One region of the Streptomyces sp. NPDC017225 genome, then DNA from elsewhere that is predicted to be linked to it. Evidence: riboswitches for the same ligand, from Rfam matches in the RefSeq annotation. Region 1 holds a riboswitch; each other region holds the start of a gene.
The links. Region 1 has a riboswitch for thiamine pyrophosphate ahead of ACH4NX_RS27425 (thiamine ABC transporter substrate binding subunit). Riboswitches for the same ligand answer to the same signal wherever they lie in the genome.
Positions count from the first base shown of each region.

Region 1 (6,148 bases):
GCCCCACGGGGTGTCCGCGGCCTGCCCGGCGACGGTCGCCTCGACGACGTTGTCGAAGCCGAGGAAGCGGGCCACGAAGGCGTCGACCGGCCGCTGCCACACCTCGAGCGGTGTCCCCGACTGGGCGATCCGCCCGTCCCGCATCACGACGACCCGGTCGGCGAGCGCGAAGGCCTCGCCCTGGTCGTGGGTCACGGCGAGCACGGTGGTGCCCAGTCGCCCGAACAGCTCCCGCAGCTCCACCACGAGCCGCTCCCGCAGCGAGCGGTCGAGCTGCCCCAGCGGCTCGTCCAGCATCAGCAGCCGGGGCCGGGGCGCGAGGGCGCGAGCCAGCGCCACCCGTTGCTGCTCACCGCCGGAGAGCGCGGCGACGGACCGGTGAGCGGCACCCGGCAGCCCGACCAGTTCCAGCAACTCCCCGACCCGATCACGCTGTTCGGTACGGGACGCGCCACGCATCCGCGGCCCGAAAGCGATGTTTCCGGCCACGTCCCGCTGCGGGAAGAGCTGGTGGTCCTGGAACATCAGCCCGACCTCGCGCTTGTGCGCGGGCACCCCGGACTGGTCCCGTCCGTCCAGCGTCACCCGTCCGGCGTCCAGCGGCTGGAGCCCGGCGACCGCCCGCAACAGGGTCGACTTGCCGCTGCCGCTGGGTCCGAGCACGCACACCACCTCGTGCTGGGCGACACCGAGGTCGACGGCGTCGAGCACGGCCCGCCCGCCGAAACGGACGGTCGCGCCCTCAAGGCTCAGCAGCATTCCCAGCACTCCCGCACTTCCAGAAACTCCCGCATCCCTAGAACTCCCCGCTCCGGTCGGTCCGCAGCCGCTCCAGCACCACCAGGGCCACCGCGCACACCAGCATCAGAATCGTCGAAAGGGCCATGGCCTGGCCGTAGTTCATGTCACCGGGCCGCCCCAGCAGCCGCGCCACGGCCACCGGCAGCGTCGGGTTGTCGGGCCGCGCGATGAACACGGTCGCCCCGAACTCCCCGAGCGACACCGCGAAGGCGAACCCGGCCGCGACCAGCAGCGCCCGCCGCACCATCGGCAGGTCGACCTCCCGCCACACCCGCCACGGCGACGCCCCGAGCACGGACGCCGCCTCCCGCAGCCGTGCGTCCACCGCCCGCAGCACCGGCAGCATGGTCCGTACGACGAAGGGGACGCCGACCAGCGCCTGCGCGAGCGGCACCAGGAACCAGGACGACCGGAGGTCCAGCGGGGGTTCGTCCAGCGCGATCAGGAACCCGAAGCCGACGGTCACCGCGGACACCCCGAGCGGCAGCATCAGCAGCGCGTCGAAGCCGCGTACGAAGCGGCCCGCGTCGCGGCGGGTGAGCGCGGTGGCGGCCAGCGCGCCGATCACCACGGCGATGGCGGTGGCGGCGGCAGCGTACTGGAGGGAGTTGCCGATCGCCTCGATGGGCGGGACGAGGAAGGTGCCGCCGTCCTCGCGGGTCAGCGCCCGGTAGTAGCCGAAGCCGGGTGCGCCCAGCGACCGCTCGACCAGCACGGCGAGCGGCAGCACCAGTAGCACGGCGATGGTGACCAGGACCCCGGCCAGCAGGGCCCACTGCCCCGTCCCGCGCGGCCGGCGCGCGGTCGCGGCCGCGTCCACCAGCCTCAGGGCCGTCTCCCGCCGCCGAACCGTCCAGGCGTGCACGGCGAGGACGGCGGCCACCGCGGCGAACTGGATCAGCGTCAGCACGGCGGCCGTGGACAGATCGAAGATCTGGGAGGTCTGCCGGTAGATCTCCACCTCCAGGGTGGAGAAGGCCGGTCCGCCGAGGATCTGGACCACGCCGAAGGAGGTGAAGGTGAACAGGAACACCATCAGCGCGGCGGCGGCCACGGCCGGTGCGAGCGCGGGCAGTGTCACCTGCCGCCAGGCTCTCAGCCGCGAGGCGCCGAGCATCCGCGCGGCCTCCTCCTGCCGCGGGTCGAGTTGCGACCAGAGGCCGCCGACGGTGCGTACGACGACGGCGTAGTTGAAGAAGACGTGCGCGAGCAGGATCGCCCACACGGTGGTGTCCAGCCGTACGCCCCACAGCTCGTCGAGCAGTCCGCCACGCCCCACCAGCGCCAGGAAGGCCGTACCGACGACGACCGTCGGCAGCACGAACGGCACGGTCACCACCGCCCGCAGCACCTGCTTGCCGGGGAAGTCGAAGCGGGCGAGGACGTAGGCACCCGGCAGGGCGATCAGCAGGGTGAGCGCGGTGGAGGCCAGCGCCTGCCAGGTGGTGAACCACAGCACGTGCCGCACGTCGGACTGCGCGAGCACCTCCCCGATCCGCCCGAACCGCCAGGTGCCGTCGATCTCCAGTCCGCGCGCGACGATCGCGGCGACGGGGTAGGCGAAGAACACCGCGAAGAACGCGACGGGCACGGCCATCAGGGCCAGCCGCGCCGCGTTCCCCGTGCGTCGCCGGCGCCCGGCTACTTGAGTACGAGTGAGGTCCACGACTTGACCCACTGGTCGCGGTTGTCGGCGATCTTCGCCGGGTCCATGGTCCGCGGGTCCTCGGCCTGCGGCCCGAACTTCCGGAACGCCTCGGGGATCTCCGCGCCCTCCCGCACCGGGTAGACGAACATGTTCAGCGGCATGTCGTCCTGGAACTCCTTGCCGAGCAGGAAGTCGAGGAGTGCCTTGCCGCCCTCGGGGTTCCCGGCGTTGCTCAGCAGACCCGCGTACTCGACCTGGCGGAAGCAGGTGCCGGTGGCGACACCCGTCGGCGCCGTGGCCGGCTGCGGATCGGCGTAGATGACCTCGGCGGGCGGGGACGAGGCGTAGGAGACGACGAGCGGGCGGTCGCCCTTGGCCTTCTTGCCGCCGGACGAGCCGGAGAACTCCTCGTTGTAGGCCTGCTCCCAGCTGTCGACGACCTTGACGCCGTTCGCCTTCAGCTTCTTCCAGTAGTCCTGCCAGCCCTCGTCGCCGTACTCGGCGGCGGTGCCGAGCAGGAAGCCGAGGCCGGGCGAGGAACTGCCCGCGTTCTCGGTGACGAGCAGGTCCTCGTACTCGGGCTCGACCAGGTCGTCGAAGGAGTCCGGCGGGGTCAGCCCGTGCTCGCTGAAGTACGCCTTGTCGTAGTTGACGCAGACGTCGCCGGTGGTGACGGGGGTGACCCGGTGCTCGTCCTGGTCGGCCCGGTACTCGGGGAGGACCAGGTCGGAGCCCTTCGCCTCGTACGGCTGGAACAGCCCGTTGTCGAGGGCGCGGGAGAGCAGTGTGTTGTCGACGCCGAAGAAGACGTCGCCCTGCGGGTTGTCCTTGGTGAGGACCGCCTTGTTGACGGCCTGCCCGGCGTCGCCGTCCTCCAGGACCTGGACCTTGTAGCCGGAGCTCTGCTCGAAGGCGGCGATGACGTCCTTCGACACGGCCCACGAGTTGTGGCTGACCAGGGTCACGGTCTCGGAGTCGCCGGCGCCCCGGCTGTCGCCGCCGGACGACGATCCGCACGCGGACAGGCCGGCGACCATGCCGAGGCCGACGGCCAGGACGGTGGCCTTCTTGGTGATGCTCACTGAATTCCTCCTGGGAGACCAGGAGAAGACGCGGCCCCGCCCGGGACCCCTGGCGAGGGTCCCGGGCAGGGCGCAACAGCTCGAGTGGTGACCGATCTCCCTACCCAGAATGACCTGGGCCAGGTTCGGAGGGTCTGCGGCCCGGTGCCGCACTCTCAGCGCTGTGGCGCTCCCCTGTCGGAATATGAAGATGTGGTTCTGTATGACGTACGCAGCTGTCGTACGACGAGGTGCTGACGTCGGTCAGGTTACCGCTCGCTCGCGGCGAGCTGACCACACGCCCCGTCGATCTCCTGCCCACGGGTGTCCCGGATCGTCACCGGCACACCATGCGCCGCGATCGCCTCCACGAACGCCTTCTCGTCCTCGGGCCGCGACGCGGTCCACTTCGAGCCCGGCGTGGGGTTGAGCGGGATGAGGTTGACGTGCACGGGCCTGCCCTTGAGCAGCCGCCCGAGCCGGTCGCCACGCCACGCCTGGTCGTTGATGTCCCGGATCAGCGCGTACTCGATCGACAGCCGGCGTCCGGACGTGGCCGCGTACTCGAACCCGGCGTCCAGCACCTCACGCACCTTCCAGCGCGTGTTGACGGGGACGAGGGTGTCGCGCAGCTCGTCGTCGGGCGCGTGCAGCGAGATGGCGAGGCGGCACTTGAATCCCTCGCCGGTGAAGCGGTGGATGGCCGGGACGAGACCGACGGTGGAGACGGTGATGCCGCGCTGGGAGAGGCCCAGCCCGTCGGGCTCGGGGTCGGTGAGGCGGCGGATGGAACCGACGACCCGGTTGTAGTTGGCGAGGGGCTCGCCCATGCCCATGAACACGATGTTGCTGAGCCGGGCCGGTCCCCCCGGGACCTCGCCGTCCCTGAGCGCCCGCATGCCGTCCACGATCTGGTGCACGATCTCGGCCGTCGACAGGTTCCGGTCCAGGCCGGCCTGTCCGGTGGCGCAGAACGGGCAGTTCATGCCGCAGCCGGCCTGGGAGCTGATGCACATGGTCACCCGGTCCGGGTAACGCATGAGGACGGACTCGACGAGCGTCCCGTCGAACAGCTTCCACAGCGTCTTGCGCGTGGTGCCCTGGTCGGTCGACAGATGCCGCACGACCGTCATCAGCTCGGGCAGCAGCGCCTCCTGGAGGCCCTGGCGCGCGCCGGCCGGGATGTCGGTCCACTGCTGGGGGTCGTGCGCGTACCGCGCGAAGTAGTGCTGCGAGAGCTGCTTGGCGCGGAACGGCTTCTCGCCGATCGCGGCGACGGCCTCCTTGCGCTCCGCGGGCGTGAGGTCGGCGAGGTGCCGAGGCGGCCGCTTCGCTGCGCGGGGCGCGACGAAGGTGAGCTCACCTGGGGCGGGACGGGCCACGGTTGGACAACTCCTCATGACGACGGGCCTGTGGCGAATCCCCGCTCACGCGGGGACGACGGCAGAGCCATGCCGAAGCCAGGAGACCTCACCGGACAACCCCCGCGTGGGCGGGGAAACACGAAAGGGCCCGCGACCGTGCGGGCCCTTCCAGACTACCTGAACGCTGTCAACCCGATCCGACGAAGATCACCAGCAGCAGCCACACCACCGGCGCCGTGGGCAGCAGCGAGTCCAGGCGGTCCATGATGCCGCCGTGGCCCGGGAGCAGCGTGCCCATGTCCTTGATGCCGAGGTCCCGCTTGATCATGGACTCGCCGAGGTCGCCCAGCGTGGCGCTGACGGCGACGACGAGGCCGAGCAGCAGGCCCTGCCACCAGGTGCCGCCGTCGATCAGGAACTGCATGCACAGCGCGCCCGCCACCATCGCGAACGCGACCGCGCCGAGCAGGCCCTCCCGGGTCTTGCCGGGGCTGATGCGCGGGGCGAGCTTGGTCCTGCCGAAGCGCCAGCCGACGGCGTAGGCGCCGGTGTCGCTGACGACCGTCAGTATCAGGAAGACGAGGACACGCCATGCGCCGTCGTCCGCCATGAGCATCATCGCGACGAACGTGGCCAGGAAGGGCACGTAGAACGCCGCGAAGAGGCCTGCCGTGACGTCCCTGAGGTAGCCCTCCGGCGGCTCGGTCATCCGCCATACGAGGACCGCGAGTGCCGTGAGCGCCATGGCGACCCACGCGCCCTCGGAGCCCCGGACGTACCCGGCGACCACCATCGCCGCGCCGCCGATCGCGAGCGGCACGAGGGGTGCCTTGATGCCCTTGCGCTCCTGGAGCCGCTTGGTCAGCTCCCACAGGCCCACCACGACGGCGACCACGATCACGCCGACGAAGACGGCCTTGACGACGAACAGCGACGCCACGATCACGGCGGCCAGTCCGAGGCCGACCCCTATCGCGGCACCCAGGTCACGCCCCGCGGTCTTCTTCTGCGGCTGCGGCTGCGGCTGCGCCGGCTGGGGGGCGTCGGGCATGGGCTCCGGATTCTGCGGCACCGCCGCATACGGCCGCGCCGACGGATTCTCACCGCGGTACGCGTCGTCGCGCGGCGGCTCGTCTCGGAACAGGGGACCGCTCAGCCGAGCGGTCCCCTGGTCGTCGTCCTGGTCTCCGCCGTGTTCAGGTACGCCGGGCACGATGGGCATGGGGCGAGTCTGCTGCGCGTAGTGCGCGTCGTACGTGGGACCCGCCGGGGCA
Region 1 covers NZ_JBIRNE010000014.1:128,829-134,976, forward strand. Annotated here, with positions in the region: gene ACH4NX_RS27415 (ABC transporter ATP-binding protein) at 1-759, opposite strand, end outside; gene ACH4NX_RS27420 (iron ABC transporter permease) at 797-2,398, opposite strand; gene ACH4NX_RS27425 (thiamine ABC transporter substrate binding subunit) at 2,443-3,531, opposite strand; TPP riboswitch at 3,611-3,717, opposite strand; gene rlmN (23S rRNA (adenine(2503)-C(2))-methyltransferase RlmN) at 3,780-4,892, opposite strand; gene ACH4NX_RS27435 (phosphatidate cytidylyltransferase) at 5,062-6,148, opposite strand, start outside.

Region 2 (6,148 bases), on a different contig from region 1:
CCTTCTTCCGGCCGCGGCGGAACAGGCTGATCTCCCCCACGCGTACATGCAGCCGAAGCCAGTCGGGGAGGTCACCCAGGCGCAGGTCGGGCAGCCGGGCGGGGTTCGAGGCGAAGGTCCATGCCTGCATCTCACCGTCGTCGTCCAGCTGCGCGGCGACGGCGGCCATCCGCTCCACGACGTCCGTGACCACGCCCTTGGAGTAGAGGAAGGACATGGACCCGGAGGCGTCGAGGACCAGGATGACGCGTGCGGTGGCCCCGGCCGCCCCGTGCTTGGTCAGGCTGACAGCGACCTGTTCCTTGCGCAGGGACAGTCGCTTGCGCATGTCGACGGGAAGCTGTTCCTCACCCTTGGTGAGGCGGGGGCCGGAGCCGGTGGTGGCCTGCGGCGAGGCCGTCGCCGTGGGCGGAGCGGAGGGGGCCGTCGGTGCGGGCGGTGCCGGGGACGCCGGTGATGCCGGGGGCGCCGGTGATGCCGGGGGCGCGAGCGGCGGGGGAGCCGCTGCCGTCGACGGGGCGGCGGGCGCGGCATCCGGGGGAGTGTCGTCCACACTGATGCCGAAGTCGGTGGCCAGCCCCGCGAGGCCGGAGGCGTATCCCTGCCCGACCGCGCGGAACTTCCACTTGCCCTGGCGCCGGTACAACTCGCCGCCGACCATCGCGGTCTCCGTGCCGGCCGTGATGTCGAACCGGGCCAGTTCGGTGCGGGTCCCGGCATCCAGCAGGCGCAGTGACAGCCCCGGGACCCGACCGAACGTCCCGCCGTCCGCCGAGGCGCACAGGGCGATGCGGTCGACGGCCGGTTCCACCGAGCGCAGGTCCACCTCGACGGCATCGGTCGTGACACCCGCGCCGGAGCCGTGGCCGTCCTGCTTGCCCAGATACACCACCGCGTCGGACGCGTGGCGAGGCTGGTTGTAGAAGACGAAGTCGCCGTCGTCCCGCACCCGTCCGGCCGAGGTGAGCAGCAGCGCTGAGGCATCGACCTCCGGCACCCCCGGACCGGCGGACCAGACGAGTTCGACACGCACCGCGGGGGAGTCGACGGCGAGGTTGGCGCCCTTGCTCAGGGAGGTGGCTGTCATGCGCCCAGTCTGCCCAGCCGAACCCCTCGGTGGGGAGGGGCAGGCCCCGGCGGCCGCTCCTGTCCACCCACCCATCTGCCTCATCCGGCCTCATCCGGTCTCGGCTGCCTCAGCGTTACCTGTCCGCATCTGCTTCACGTCCCTCATCAGGCGCGTCCGGCTCGGGCGCCTCACCGGTGCGTCGGCTCCCCGGGGACTGCTCGTCATCGGCTGTGGCGTGGGTCGGACGCAGCAGCTCCTCACCCGTCGCGGACAGCTCGACCAGCAGCGGACGCTGAGACCGGCCCGCTTCCGTCAGGCCGTACCGCGTCCGCACGGGGAAGTCGCGCCGCCGTTCGACCTCCCCCGGGCCCCGCTCTTGAAGGACTCGCAGCTCCGTGAGCCCCCGGGGCTCCTCTTTCAGTTCACGCAGCGGCGAGGTGGTACAGCGACCAGAGGACGGCCGCGAGAGCGACTTCGACCGGACAACCGCCCTCGGGCCGGACGTGGCTCGCCGGTGCCGTACGGATACGGGCGCTACGTGATCGACAACCCGTTCGGGATGGCCAGGCCTCCCGGACAGGCATCGGCCCCCGGCTCACACTGAGCGCCCTCGCCGCACGCGTACGGGGCGGCTCAGTGTGAGATCGCAGCGGGGGACGCTCAGTCGGCCAGCGGCAAGTACACCCTGTTCCCGCTCGCCGCGAACTCCTTCGACTTCTGGGCCATGCCCTCCTCGATCTCGGCCTTGCTGCCTCCGTGCTCGCGTCGGATGTCCTGGGAGATCTTCATCGAGCAGAATTTCGGCCCGCACATGGAGCAGAAGTGGGCCGTCTTGGCGGGCTCGGCCGGCAGCGTCTCGTCGTGGAACTCCCGCGCCGTGTCCGGGTCGAGAGCCAGGTTGAACTGGTCCTCCCACCGGAACTCGAAGCGGGCGTCCGACAGCGCGTCGTCCCATTCCTGCGCGCCTGGGTGCCCCTTGGCGAGGTCGGCGGCATGGGCGGCGATCTTGTAGGTGATGACGCCGGTCTTGACGTCGTCACGGTTGGGCAGGCCCAGGTGTTCCTTGGGCGTGACGTAGCAGAGCATGGCCGTGCCCCACCAGGCGATCATCGCGGCACCGATGCCGGAGGTGATGTGGTCGTACGCCGGAGCGACGTCCGTCGTCAGGGGGCCGAGCGTATAGAACGGAGCTTCATCGCAGATCTCCTGCTGAAGGTCGATGTTCTCCTTGATCTTGTGCATCGGGACGTGGCCCGGGCCTTCGATCATGGTCTGTACGTTCAAACGCTTGGCGATTCGGTTGAGTTCCCCGAGCGTGCGCAACTCCGCGAACTGCGCCTCGTCGTTGGCGTCCGCGATCGAGCCCGGCCGCAGGCCGTCGCCGAGTGAGTACGTGACGTCGTAGGCGGCGAGGATCTCGCAGAGTTCCTCGAAGTTTTCGTAGAGGAACGACTCCCTGTGGTGCGCCAGGCACCATGCCGCCATGATCGAGCCGCCGCGCGAGACGATGCCGGTCTTGCGGTTCGCGGTGAGCGGCACGTACGCCAGGCGCACTCCGGCGTGGACCGTCATGTAGTCCACGCCTTGCTCGGCCTGCTCGATGACCGTGTCCTTGTAGATCTCCCAGGTCAGCTCCTCGGCCCGGCCGTCGACCTTCTCCAGGGCCTGGTAGAGCGGCACTGTCCCGATGGGGACGGGGGAGTTGCGCAGCACCCACTCGCGCGTGGTGTGGATGTTGCGGCCGGTGGAGAGGTCCATGACCGTGTCGGCGCCCCATCGGGTCGCCCAGGTCATCTTGTCGACCTCCTCCTCGATGGAGGACGTCACCGCCGAGTTGCCGATGTTGGCGTTGACCTTCACCAGGAACCTCTTGCCGATGATCATCGGCTCGATCTCCGGGTGGTTGACGTTGGCGGGGAGTACGGCCCGGCCGGCTGCGATCTCCTCACGGACCACTTCCGGCGAGACGCTCTCCCGCACGGCCACGTACTCCATCTCGGGCGTGATCTCGCCCCTGCGCGCGTACGCGAGCTGTGTGACCGCGCTGCCGTCCCTCCCCCGGCGCGGCTGACGCGGCCGTCCGGGGAAGACGGCGTCCAGGTTGCGCAGACCACCGCGCGGCGAGGTGTGCTTGATTCCGTCGTCCTCGGGACGAACGGGACGGCCCGCGTACTCCTCGGTGTCGCCGCGGGCGATGATCCAGTTCTCCCGCAGCGGAGACAGCCCCCTGCGGACATCGGTGTCGACGAGCGGATCGGTGTACGGGCCCGAAGTGTCGTACAGCGTGACCGACTGCCCGTTGGTGAGGTGCACCTGACGAACCGGCACGCGCAGGTCGGGGCGCGAGCCCCCGAGGTACGCCTTGTGCCAGCCGATGGACTTCCCGACCTCCGTGGGCTCCTCCTGGGCGGAGTTCTGCGTGGAGGCAGGCGTGCGTGCGTCCTTGATGGTCATGAGACCTACTCCCTACGCCGGCATTACCCGGTAACAGGTTCGGCGGTCGACGCAGCGGCTTCCGTCTGTCGACGCTTCGTGGGGAACGTCACTCGGATTCGGTGACGTTCCCCGTGAAACATCGCTGGGACGGAGGTCAGCGCCCTCTCAGCCCGGTGCTCCGAGCTCCCGCGTGTACAAAGGTGACTCCACGCTAGCGTCAATTCGGGCGCGGTGAACAGAGGGCCCCCCACGTTCTTGCGATGATCGGCCGGTGACCACACCGCAGCATCCCCCGTTTCCGCCGCACGAGCCCCGCCCCGGACCGAGCGCCGAGGACCACAGTCGCCATGAAGCCGGGCACGCCCCCGTCGGCTCTCACGGCACGGGTGGTGGCAGACCTGACGTGAGCGACAGGCACGGTGCCGGAGACGGCGGTGGGCACGGTGCGGGTGGTGGGCACGGTGCCGGAGACGGCGGTTCCGGGGGACACGGGGGCGGGGGCGGGGGCGGGCACGGGCATGCGCACGCCCACGGGCACGGACCGGCGGCGCCCGTCTCCCGGCACCTGAGGAAGGTCATCGCCGCGGTCCTCATCCCGTTCGCCGCGGCGGTGCTGATCGGGCTCGCGGTGCTGTGGCCGGGCGGTGCCCCGCCGCACGAACGCACCGGGGTGGGATTCGACCGGCAGACGGAGAAGGGCACCGTCACCAAGGTGGTCGAGCTGAGCTGCCAGTCCGTCAACGCCTCGGGCGTCCCCCCCACCGGCGACACCTCCACCGCCGAGGGCTCCTCCGCGGTGCAACAGGCGAACGGCGACTGCAAGCGGGCGACGATCCGCGTCGACAGCGGCGACGACAAGGGCCGCACGTTCACCGAGATCGTGCAGCCGGACCAGTCACGGCAGTTGCGGCAGGGACAGAAGGTCGTGGTCGCCTACGAGCCCTCCGCGCCGGAGGACCTGCAGTACTCGGTGACCGACATCAACCGTCGGCTCCCGATGGCCCTGCTCGCCGGCATCTTCGCACTCGCCGTCGTGGTCGTCGGACGGCTGCGGGGCCTCATGGCCCTGGTCTCGCTGGCCATGAGCTTCCTGCTGCTGAACTTCTTCATCCTGCCCGCGATTCTGCAGGGATCGAACCCGCTGGCCGTGGCGGTGGTCGGGTCCAGCGCCATCATGCTGATCGCGCTGTATCTGTGCCACGGCCTGTCCGCACGCACTTCCGTGGCGGTACTCGGCACCCTGATCTCGTTGTTGCTGATCGGTGTTCTCGGGTCGTTGTTCATCGGCTGGGCCGCGCTGACCGGGAACACGGACGACAACACCGGTCTCATCCACGGCCTGTATCCGACGATCGACATGAGCGGCCTGCTGCTCGCCGGTGTCATCATCGGCTCGCTCGGTGTCCTCGACGACGTGACGGTCACCCAGACCTCGGCGGTCTGGGAACTGCACGAGGCCAACCCGATGATGGGCCGACGCGCGCTGTACCGCGCGGGCATCCGTATCGGACGAGACCACATCGCCTCGGTCGTCAACACGCTCGTCCTCGCCTACGCGGGTGCCGCGCTGCCGCTGCTGCTGCTGTTCTCGATCGCGCAGAGCGGTGTGGGGACGGTCGCCAACAGCGAGTTGGTCGCGGAGGAGATCGTTCGCACGCTGGTCGGCTCGATCGGCCTGGTGGCGTCCGTTCCGGTCACCACGGCCCTCGCGGCCCTCGTCGTGTCGGCCGATCGGCCGGGCAGTCGACCGGCCGACCGGCCGGCGGCACAGGCCTCCGGGGCGACGCCGGGTACGGGTGCGGCTCCCGTGCGCGGACGGGGCCGCCGTCGTAAGCGCTGACTCCTCGACGGCTGCCCTGGCGAAGCGTTACGCCAACGCTGTGGAGCTGCCGTAACGGTTCAGCCCGCGCTCTGCTCCTCCGCCAGGATGCGGTCCAGGGCCTCGTCGAGGTGGGCGTCGAAGTCGGCGAGCGCGCCCTCCTGCCCCAGTGGCACCAGCTTGTCGGTCCGGTCGAGGAACGCCACCAGAGGGGCCGCGGACGAACGGAACAACGCCTGGTCGATGCCGACCTGGAGCCGGATCAGCACCTCGGCCAGCGGCTCGGGATCGACCGGGGCGATACGCACGTCACCGTCGCCACACGGCCGTCCCACCCCGTCGACCAGCAACTCCCGGCCGAACGCCCAGGTCACCGGCGCGTCCCCGGGCAGATGGAAGGTCAGTCGCACGGCATAGGGATCACAGGTCTCGTAGCGCAGCTCCACGGGAATACGGAAAGAGAGCTCCTCGGACACGAGAAAGCTCATCATGACCTCTGCCTGTACGGACTCGCCCATCGCCTACCCCGTCATTCGCCGTCGACTGTCCGGGAATCAAACCTCTAACACTGATGGCATCTTGCTTAACGTACACACCAGATCACAAGGAGTGAGTTTTCAGATACTGATAGAGATCGCGAGTGACCCCAGAAGCCGTCCCACCTCGTACTGCAACCGGTCCGCCGCGGGCAGCAGCCGACCGGCCTGTTGGAGGGGCAGGGAAATGGCCATCGTCGCCGCCGTGGTGCCGACGGTGATCGGAATCGCCGCGCAGACCGTCCCCAGGGCGTACTCCTGGCGTTCGGTCACCGGCGTCATCCGCCG
Region 2 covers NZ_JBIRNE010000015.1:117,100-123,247, forward strand. Annotated here, with positions in the region: gene ACH4NX_RS28390 (VWA domain-containing protein) at 1-1,087, opposite strand, end outside; gene thiC (phosphomethylpyrimidine synthase ThiC) at 1,730-3,523, opposite strand; TPP riboswitch at 3,516-3,705, opposite strand; gene ACH4NX_RS28400 (YibE/F family protein) at 3,777-5,345, shown strand; gene ACH4NX_RS28405 (SsgA family sporulation/cell division regulator) at 5,405-5,842, opposite strand; gene ACH4NX_RS28410 (IclR family transcriptional regulator) at 5,942-6,148, opposite strand, start outside.
Region 2: linked by a shared signal. The riboswitch ahead of thiC (phosphomethylpyrimidine synthase ThiC) and the one ahead of ACH4NX_RS27425 (thiamine ABC transporter substrate binding subunit) in region 1 are both predicted to bind thiamine pyrophosphate.

Region 3 (6,148 bases), on a different contig from region 1:
CGCGGTGATCGCTCGGACGACGACGACGCGCCGGGCACCGGCCTCCAGCACCTCGTCGAGGTTGCCGAGGTCGATGCCGCCGATGGCGAACCAGGGGCGGTCGGTGCCCAGGGACGCCGTGTGACGGACCAGACCGAGGCCGGGTGCGTGGCGGCCGGGCTTGGTGGGAGTGGGCCAGCACGGGCCGGTGCAGAAGTAGTCCACGCCGTCCTGGACGGCGGCGGAGGCGGCCTCGGACTCGGCGTGCGTGGAGCGGCCCACGAGGACGTCGTCGCCGAGGATCGCCCGGGCGGCGGGCACCGGCAGATCGCCCTGCCCGAGGTGCAGCACGTCGGCGCGGGCGGCGTGGGCGACGTCCGCCCGGTCGTTCACCGCGAGGAGACTGCCGTGGCGGGCGCAGGCGTCGGCGAAGACCTCGAGGTGCTCCAGCTCCTCCCCCGCCTCCATGCCCTTGTCGCGCAGCTGCACGATGTCGACGCCGCCGGCCAGCACCGCGTCCAGGAACTCGGGCAGGTCGCCCTGGTCGCGGCGGGCGTCCGTGCACAGGTAGAGCCGGGCGTCGGCGAGCCGGGCTCGGGCGGTGGCGGTGGCGTCGGTGCCGGGCATGCTGGTGTCCCCCTGGGTTCGGTGGCGTGGGCCCGCGCGGGGCCGCACGGCCTTGGCTCGCGTGCTGCGGTGGCGCCTCGGGCGCCGCCACGGCCCCGAGGATACGGAGCGCGCCGCGGGCGGCGGCCTGCCATGGTCCCGGTCGTGCGCTGGGAGCCGTGGCCGGCCGCACCGCGGCCCGGCTGTCCCCCCGCCCGGCGGCGGTGGAGCGCGGTCGTGGCGTGCGGTGGGTGGCGTGCGGGCGGCGGACCGGCAGGGCCTCCGGGGCGGGGGCCCTGTGCCGCGGCCCGCACGCACGGTGGTGTGTCAGGTCAGACGGCGAGCGCCTGGGCGCGGCGCTTCACCTCCGTGCCGCGATTCTCGCTCAGCGCCTGCGCGGGGGTGCCGGGCAGGGTCTCGTCGGGCGTGAAGAGCCACTCCAGCATCTCCTCGGTCGTCCAGCCGTCGTCCCGCAGCAGCGTCAGGGTCCCGACCAGGCCTTTGACGACCTTGTCCTCATCGATGAAGGCCGCGGGGACGTGCAGCGCGCGGTTCTCACCGCGGCGTACGGCGATGAGCTGGCCTTCCTTGATCAGCTGGCGTACGCGGGTCACCTCGACACCGAGCATCTCGGCGATGTCGGGGACGGTGAGCCAGGCAGGCACGAGAGCATCGGTCTTTGCGTCAATCTCGGTCACGGCCCAAGCCTGCCATCTGGCACCGACAGTCGGAAGCCGGACCCGTCCGACCTGGGCCGGGCACCCGCCGGAAGGACTACGCGGTCGCCGCCTTCAGCGGCCTCGCCGGGTCGGCCAGCCGCCGCGGGTCCATCGTCGCACCCGCCTGGATCAGGCGTCTTCCCTGGGCCAGGTCCCGGGGGCGGCCCACCGCCAGCAGGGCGACCAGGCGGCCCTCGCGCAGCCAGCAGACCGTCCAGGCGGGTCCCGAGGGGTCCCCGCGCCACAGGGTGGTGTCGGCGGCCGTGTGATGACCGGCGTACTGGACGAAGCGGCCGAACTGCTCGGACCAGAAGTACGGCACCGGGTCGTAGGCCGCCACGGCCTCGCCGCCGACGGCGCCGATGATGTCGGCGGCGACCGTGCGCGGCCCCTGGAGGGCGTTGTCCCAGTGGTGCACCAGCAGCCGTTCGCCGTAGCGGCCGGAGGGGAAGGAGGCGCAGTCGCCGACCGCGTGGACGTCCGGCGCAGAGGTGCGCAGGCGGTCGTCGGCCAGGACCTCCCCCTGCGAGCCGAGAGCGATCCCGGAGCCGGCGAGCCAGGCGGTGGCGGGCCGGGCGCCGATGCCGACGACGACCGCGCCGGCGGGCAGCCGTGAGCCGTCGTCCAGGACGACGACGTGACCGGGCTCCCCGGGGCCGCCGCCGGACTCCACGCGCTCCACGCGGGCGTGCGTGCGCAGGACGGCGCCCGCGTCGGCGTACCAGGCGGTCATCGGCGCGGCGACCTCGTCGGGCAGCGCGCCGGCGAGGGGCCGGTCGGCGGCCTCCACGACGGTCACGGCGCAGCCCGCCTCGCGCGCGGCGGTGGCGAACTCGGCGCCGATCCAGCCCGCGCCGACGACCACGACGTCGTGCTGCCGGGCCAGCACGGGGCGCAGCCGTTCGGCGTCGTCCAGGGTGCGCAGCAGGTGCACGCCGGGCACGCCCTCGGTGCCGGGGAGGCGGACCGGTTCGGCGCCGGTGGCGAGGACGAGGGCGTCGTACGGCACGGGCCCCGCGGAGGTGTCGAGGACGTGCTCCGCCAGGTGGACGCCCAGGGCCTCGCAGCCGAGCCGCAGCGTGATGCCGAGCGCCTCGAAGTCGACGTCGAAGGCGGAGCCCTCGGCCGTGCCGAGCAGGACGGCCTTGGACAGCGGAGGGCGGTCGTACGGCTGGTGCGGCTCCGCGCCGATCAGGGTCACGGTGCCGGTGAAGCCCTGCTCCCGCAGGGCGACGGCGGTCTGCACGCCCGCCATGCCCGCGCCGACGACGACCACGCGGCGTTCCGCGTCCGCTTCCCGTTGCCGGGTCCGCTCCTGCGTCTGCTCGCTCACGTGATCACCTTAGACACCGGCCGGTCGTCAGTCAGGGGCCGTGCGCGGTGACCTGCTCCACACCGCTTGGCCGTACGGGTCGTACGCGTCGTACGCGGGCGCGGGGCGGCTCCCCTTACGAGTGCGACGCGCCGCGGGCTAGGCTGGCCGGCGTAAGACACTCGCGGGAGCCCGGACGCACCGGGCTGAGAGGGAGGCTGGCGGCCTCCGACCGTACGAACCTGATCCGGGTCATGCCGGCGAAGGGAGGGGCTGGACGCCCATGCCGTCACCGTCACACACGACGTCACGCACGCCGTCACCCACACCCGACGTCCTCGTCGTCGGGGGCGGGATCATCGGACTGGTCACGGCCTGGCGGGCCGCGCAGCGCGGGCTCGTCACGGCGCTCGTGGACCCCGAGCCGGGCGGTGGGGCCGCCCAGGTGGCCGCCGGGATGCTGGCCGCCGTCACGGAACTGCACTACGGCGAGCAGACGCTGCTCGCGCTGAACCTCGCCTCGGCCCGCCGCTACCCGGAGTTCGCGGCCGAGCTGGCCGACCTCACCGGCCACGACCTCGGCTATCGCCGGTGCGGCACCCTCGCCGTCGCGCTGGACGCCGACGACCGCGCCCACCTGCGGGAACTGCACGCGCTCCAGCAGCGCTCGGGCCTGGAGTCCGAGTGGCTGACGGGGCGCGAGTGCCGACGTCTGGAGCCGATGCTCGCGCCGGGCGTGCGCGGGGGGCTCCGGGTGGACGGCGATCACCAGATCGACCCCCGGCGCCTGGCCGTCGCGCTCGTGGCCGCCTGCGAACGCGTGGGCGTCGTCTTCCACCGGGTGTGGGCCGACCGGCTCACCGTCGGGCGCGGCGGCGAGCGGGCCACGGGTGTCGTCACGGCCGACGGCACCGCGCTGGAGGCCGGGCAGGTGGTGCTGGCCGGGGGCAGCCTGAGCGGGCGGCTCACGGGCGTCCCGGACGACGTGCTGCCGCCGGTGCGGCCCGTGAAGGGGCAGGTGCTGCGGCTGGCGATGCCGCGGACGCACGGCCCGCTGCTGAACCGGACGGTGCGTGCCGTGGTGCGCGGCAACCCCCTCTACCTGGTGCCCCGGGAGAGCGGCGAGCTGGTCGTCGGCGCCACCAGCGAGGAGATGGGCTGGGACACGACGGTGACCGCGGGCGGCGTCTACGAGCTGCTGCGCGACGCCCACGAGCTGGTCCCCGGCATCACCGAGCTGCCCCTGCAGGAGACCCGGGCGGGTCTGCGCCCGGGGTCCCCGGACAACGCCCCGCTGCTCGGCCCGACCGGGCTGGCCGGCCTGCTGCTGGCCACCGGGCACTTCCGCAACGGCGTCCTGCTCACCCCGGTCACCGGCGACGTCATGGCGGACGCCCTGACCACCGGGGAGCTTCCCGCCGAGGCGCTGCCCTTCAGCCCCCGGCGCTTCGGCGCCGCCCCCGCACTCAAGGAACTCTCGGAGCAGCCCGCATGAACATCTCCGTCAACGGCGAGCCGCGCGAGGTGGCTCCCGGCACCGCCCTGGACGCCCTGGTGGACACGCTCACCGCGGCACCGTCCGGCGTGGCCGCCGCCCTGAACGAAACCGTCGTCCCGCGCGCGCGGTGGTCCGCCACCGCGCTGGCCGACGGCGACCGCGTCGAAGTCCTCACCGCCGTCCAAGGAGGCTGACCATGGCCGACGATCCCTTTGTCCTCGGCGGTACGGCGTACGGGTCCCGCCTGATCATGGGTACCGGCGGGGCGCCCAGCCTCGACGTGCTGGAGCGGGCGCTGGTGGCCTCCGGGACGGAGCTGACGACCGTCGCGATGCGGCGGGTGGACGCCTCGGTGCACGGGTCCGTGCTGTCGGTGCTGGAGAAGCTGGGCATCCGGGTGCTGCCGAACACGGCCGGCTGCTTCACCGCCGGGGAGGCCGTCCTCACCGCCCGTCTCGCGCGCGAGGCCCTCGGCACCGACCTGGTCAAGCTGGAGGTCATCGCCGACGAGCGCACCCTGCTGCCGGACCCGATCGAGCTGCTGGACGCGGCGGAGACACTGGTCGACGACGGGTTCACGGTGCTGCCGTACACGAACGACGACCCGGTCCTCGCGCGCAAGCTGGAGGACGTCGGATGCGCCGCGATCATGCCGCTCGGCTCGCCGATCGGGTCGGGGCTCGGTATCCGCAATCCGCACAACTTCGAGCTGATCGTGGAGCACGCGCGCGTGCCGGTGATTCTGGACGCGGGGGCCGGCACGGCGTCGGACGTGGCGCTGGCGATGGAGCTGGGGTGCGCGGGTGTGATGCTCGCCTCCGCGGTGACGCGGGCGCAGGAGCCGGTGCTGATGGCGGAGGGGATGCGGTGCGCGGTGGAGGCGGGGCGCTTCGCGCGGCGGGCGGGGCGGATTCCGCGGCGGCGGTTCGCCGAGGCGTCGTCTCCTGCGGAGGGCCTGGCTGCTCTTGATCCGGAGCGGCCCGCTTTCCGGTGAACCTCGTCCATGGGGGCCGAGCTCCGTCGGCGGCCGCCGCGCGTGTGAAGCGTCACAGGTGCGCTGCAGTACCGCCCCCGAGCGCCGGCGGCGACGCCGGGTGTCCGTGGCGACTCGTAGACTCGCTGCGTGGACACGACCCTTCAGGACCCTCTCGTCGGGCAGGTGCTCGACGGCCGGTACCGCGTCGAGGCGCGGATCGCGGTCGGCGGGATGGCCACGGTCTACCGGGCCGTGGACACCCGCCTGGACCGCGTGCTCGCGCTGAAGGTGATGCACCCGACGCTCGCGGCCGACGCCACCTTCGTGGAGCGGTTCATCCGCGAGGCGAAGTCGGTGGCCCGGCTCGACCACCCCAACGTCGTGCAGGTTTTCGACCAGGGGGCGGAGGGCGCGTACGTCTACCTGGCCATGGAGTACATCGCCGGCTGCACCCTGCGCGACGTGCTGCGCGAGCGCGGGGCGCTCCGGCCGCGGGCGGCGCTGGACATCCTGGAGCCGGTGCTGGCCGCGCTCGGCGCCGCGCACCGGGCCGGGTTCGTGCACCGGGACATGAAGCCGGAGAACGTCCTGATAGGGGACGACGGCCGGGTCAAGGTCGCCGACTTCGGCCTGGTCCGGGCCGTGGACACGGTCACGAACACCACCGGGTCCGTCCTCGGCACCGTCTCCTACCTGGCACCCGAGCAGATCGAGCACGGCACCGCCGACCCGAGGGTCGACGTGTACGCGTGCGGTGTCGTGCTGTACGAGATGCTGACCGGCGGCAAGCCGCACGACGGGGACTCCCCCGCCCAGGTGCTCTACAAGCACCTGCACGAGGACGTGCCGCCGCCGTCGGCCGCCGTGCCGGGGATGGCGTTCGAGCTGGACGAGCTGGTCGCCTCGGCGACCGCCCGCAACCCGGAGATCCGTCCGCACGACGCCGTGGCGCTGTTCGCGCGGGCCCGTGAGACGCGCGAGGCGCTGAGCGCGGACCAGCTGGACGCGGTGCCGCCGCAGGCGCTCGCCGCGGAGCACGACAACGCCGAGGACCGCAC
Region 3 covers NZ_JBIRNE010000003.1:210,145-216,292, forward strand. Annotated here, with positions in the region: gene thiE (thiamine phosphate synthase) at 1-606, opposite strand, end outside; gene ACH4NX_RS08170 (Rv2175c family DNA-binding protein) at 918-1,283, opposite strand; gene ACH4NX_RS08175 (NAD(P)/FAD-dependent oxidoreductase) at 1,360-2,637, opposite strand; TPP riboswitch at 2,791-2,902, shown strand; gene thiO (glycine oxidase ThiO) at 2,900-4,111, shown strand; gene thiS (sulfur carrier protein ThiS) at 4,108-4,308, shown strand; gene ACH4NX_RS08190 (thiazole synthase) at 4,311-5,108, shown strand; gene pknB (Stk1 family PASTA domain-containing Ser/Thr kinase) at 5,238-6,148, shown strand, end outside.
Region 3: linked by a shared signal. The riboswitch ahead of thiO (glycine oxidase ThiO) and the one ahead of ACH4NX_RS27425 (thiamine ABC transporter substrate binding subunit) in region 1 are both predicted to bind thiamine pyrophosphate.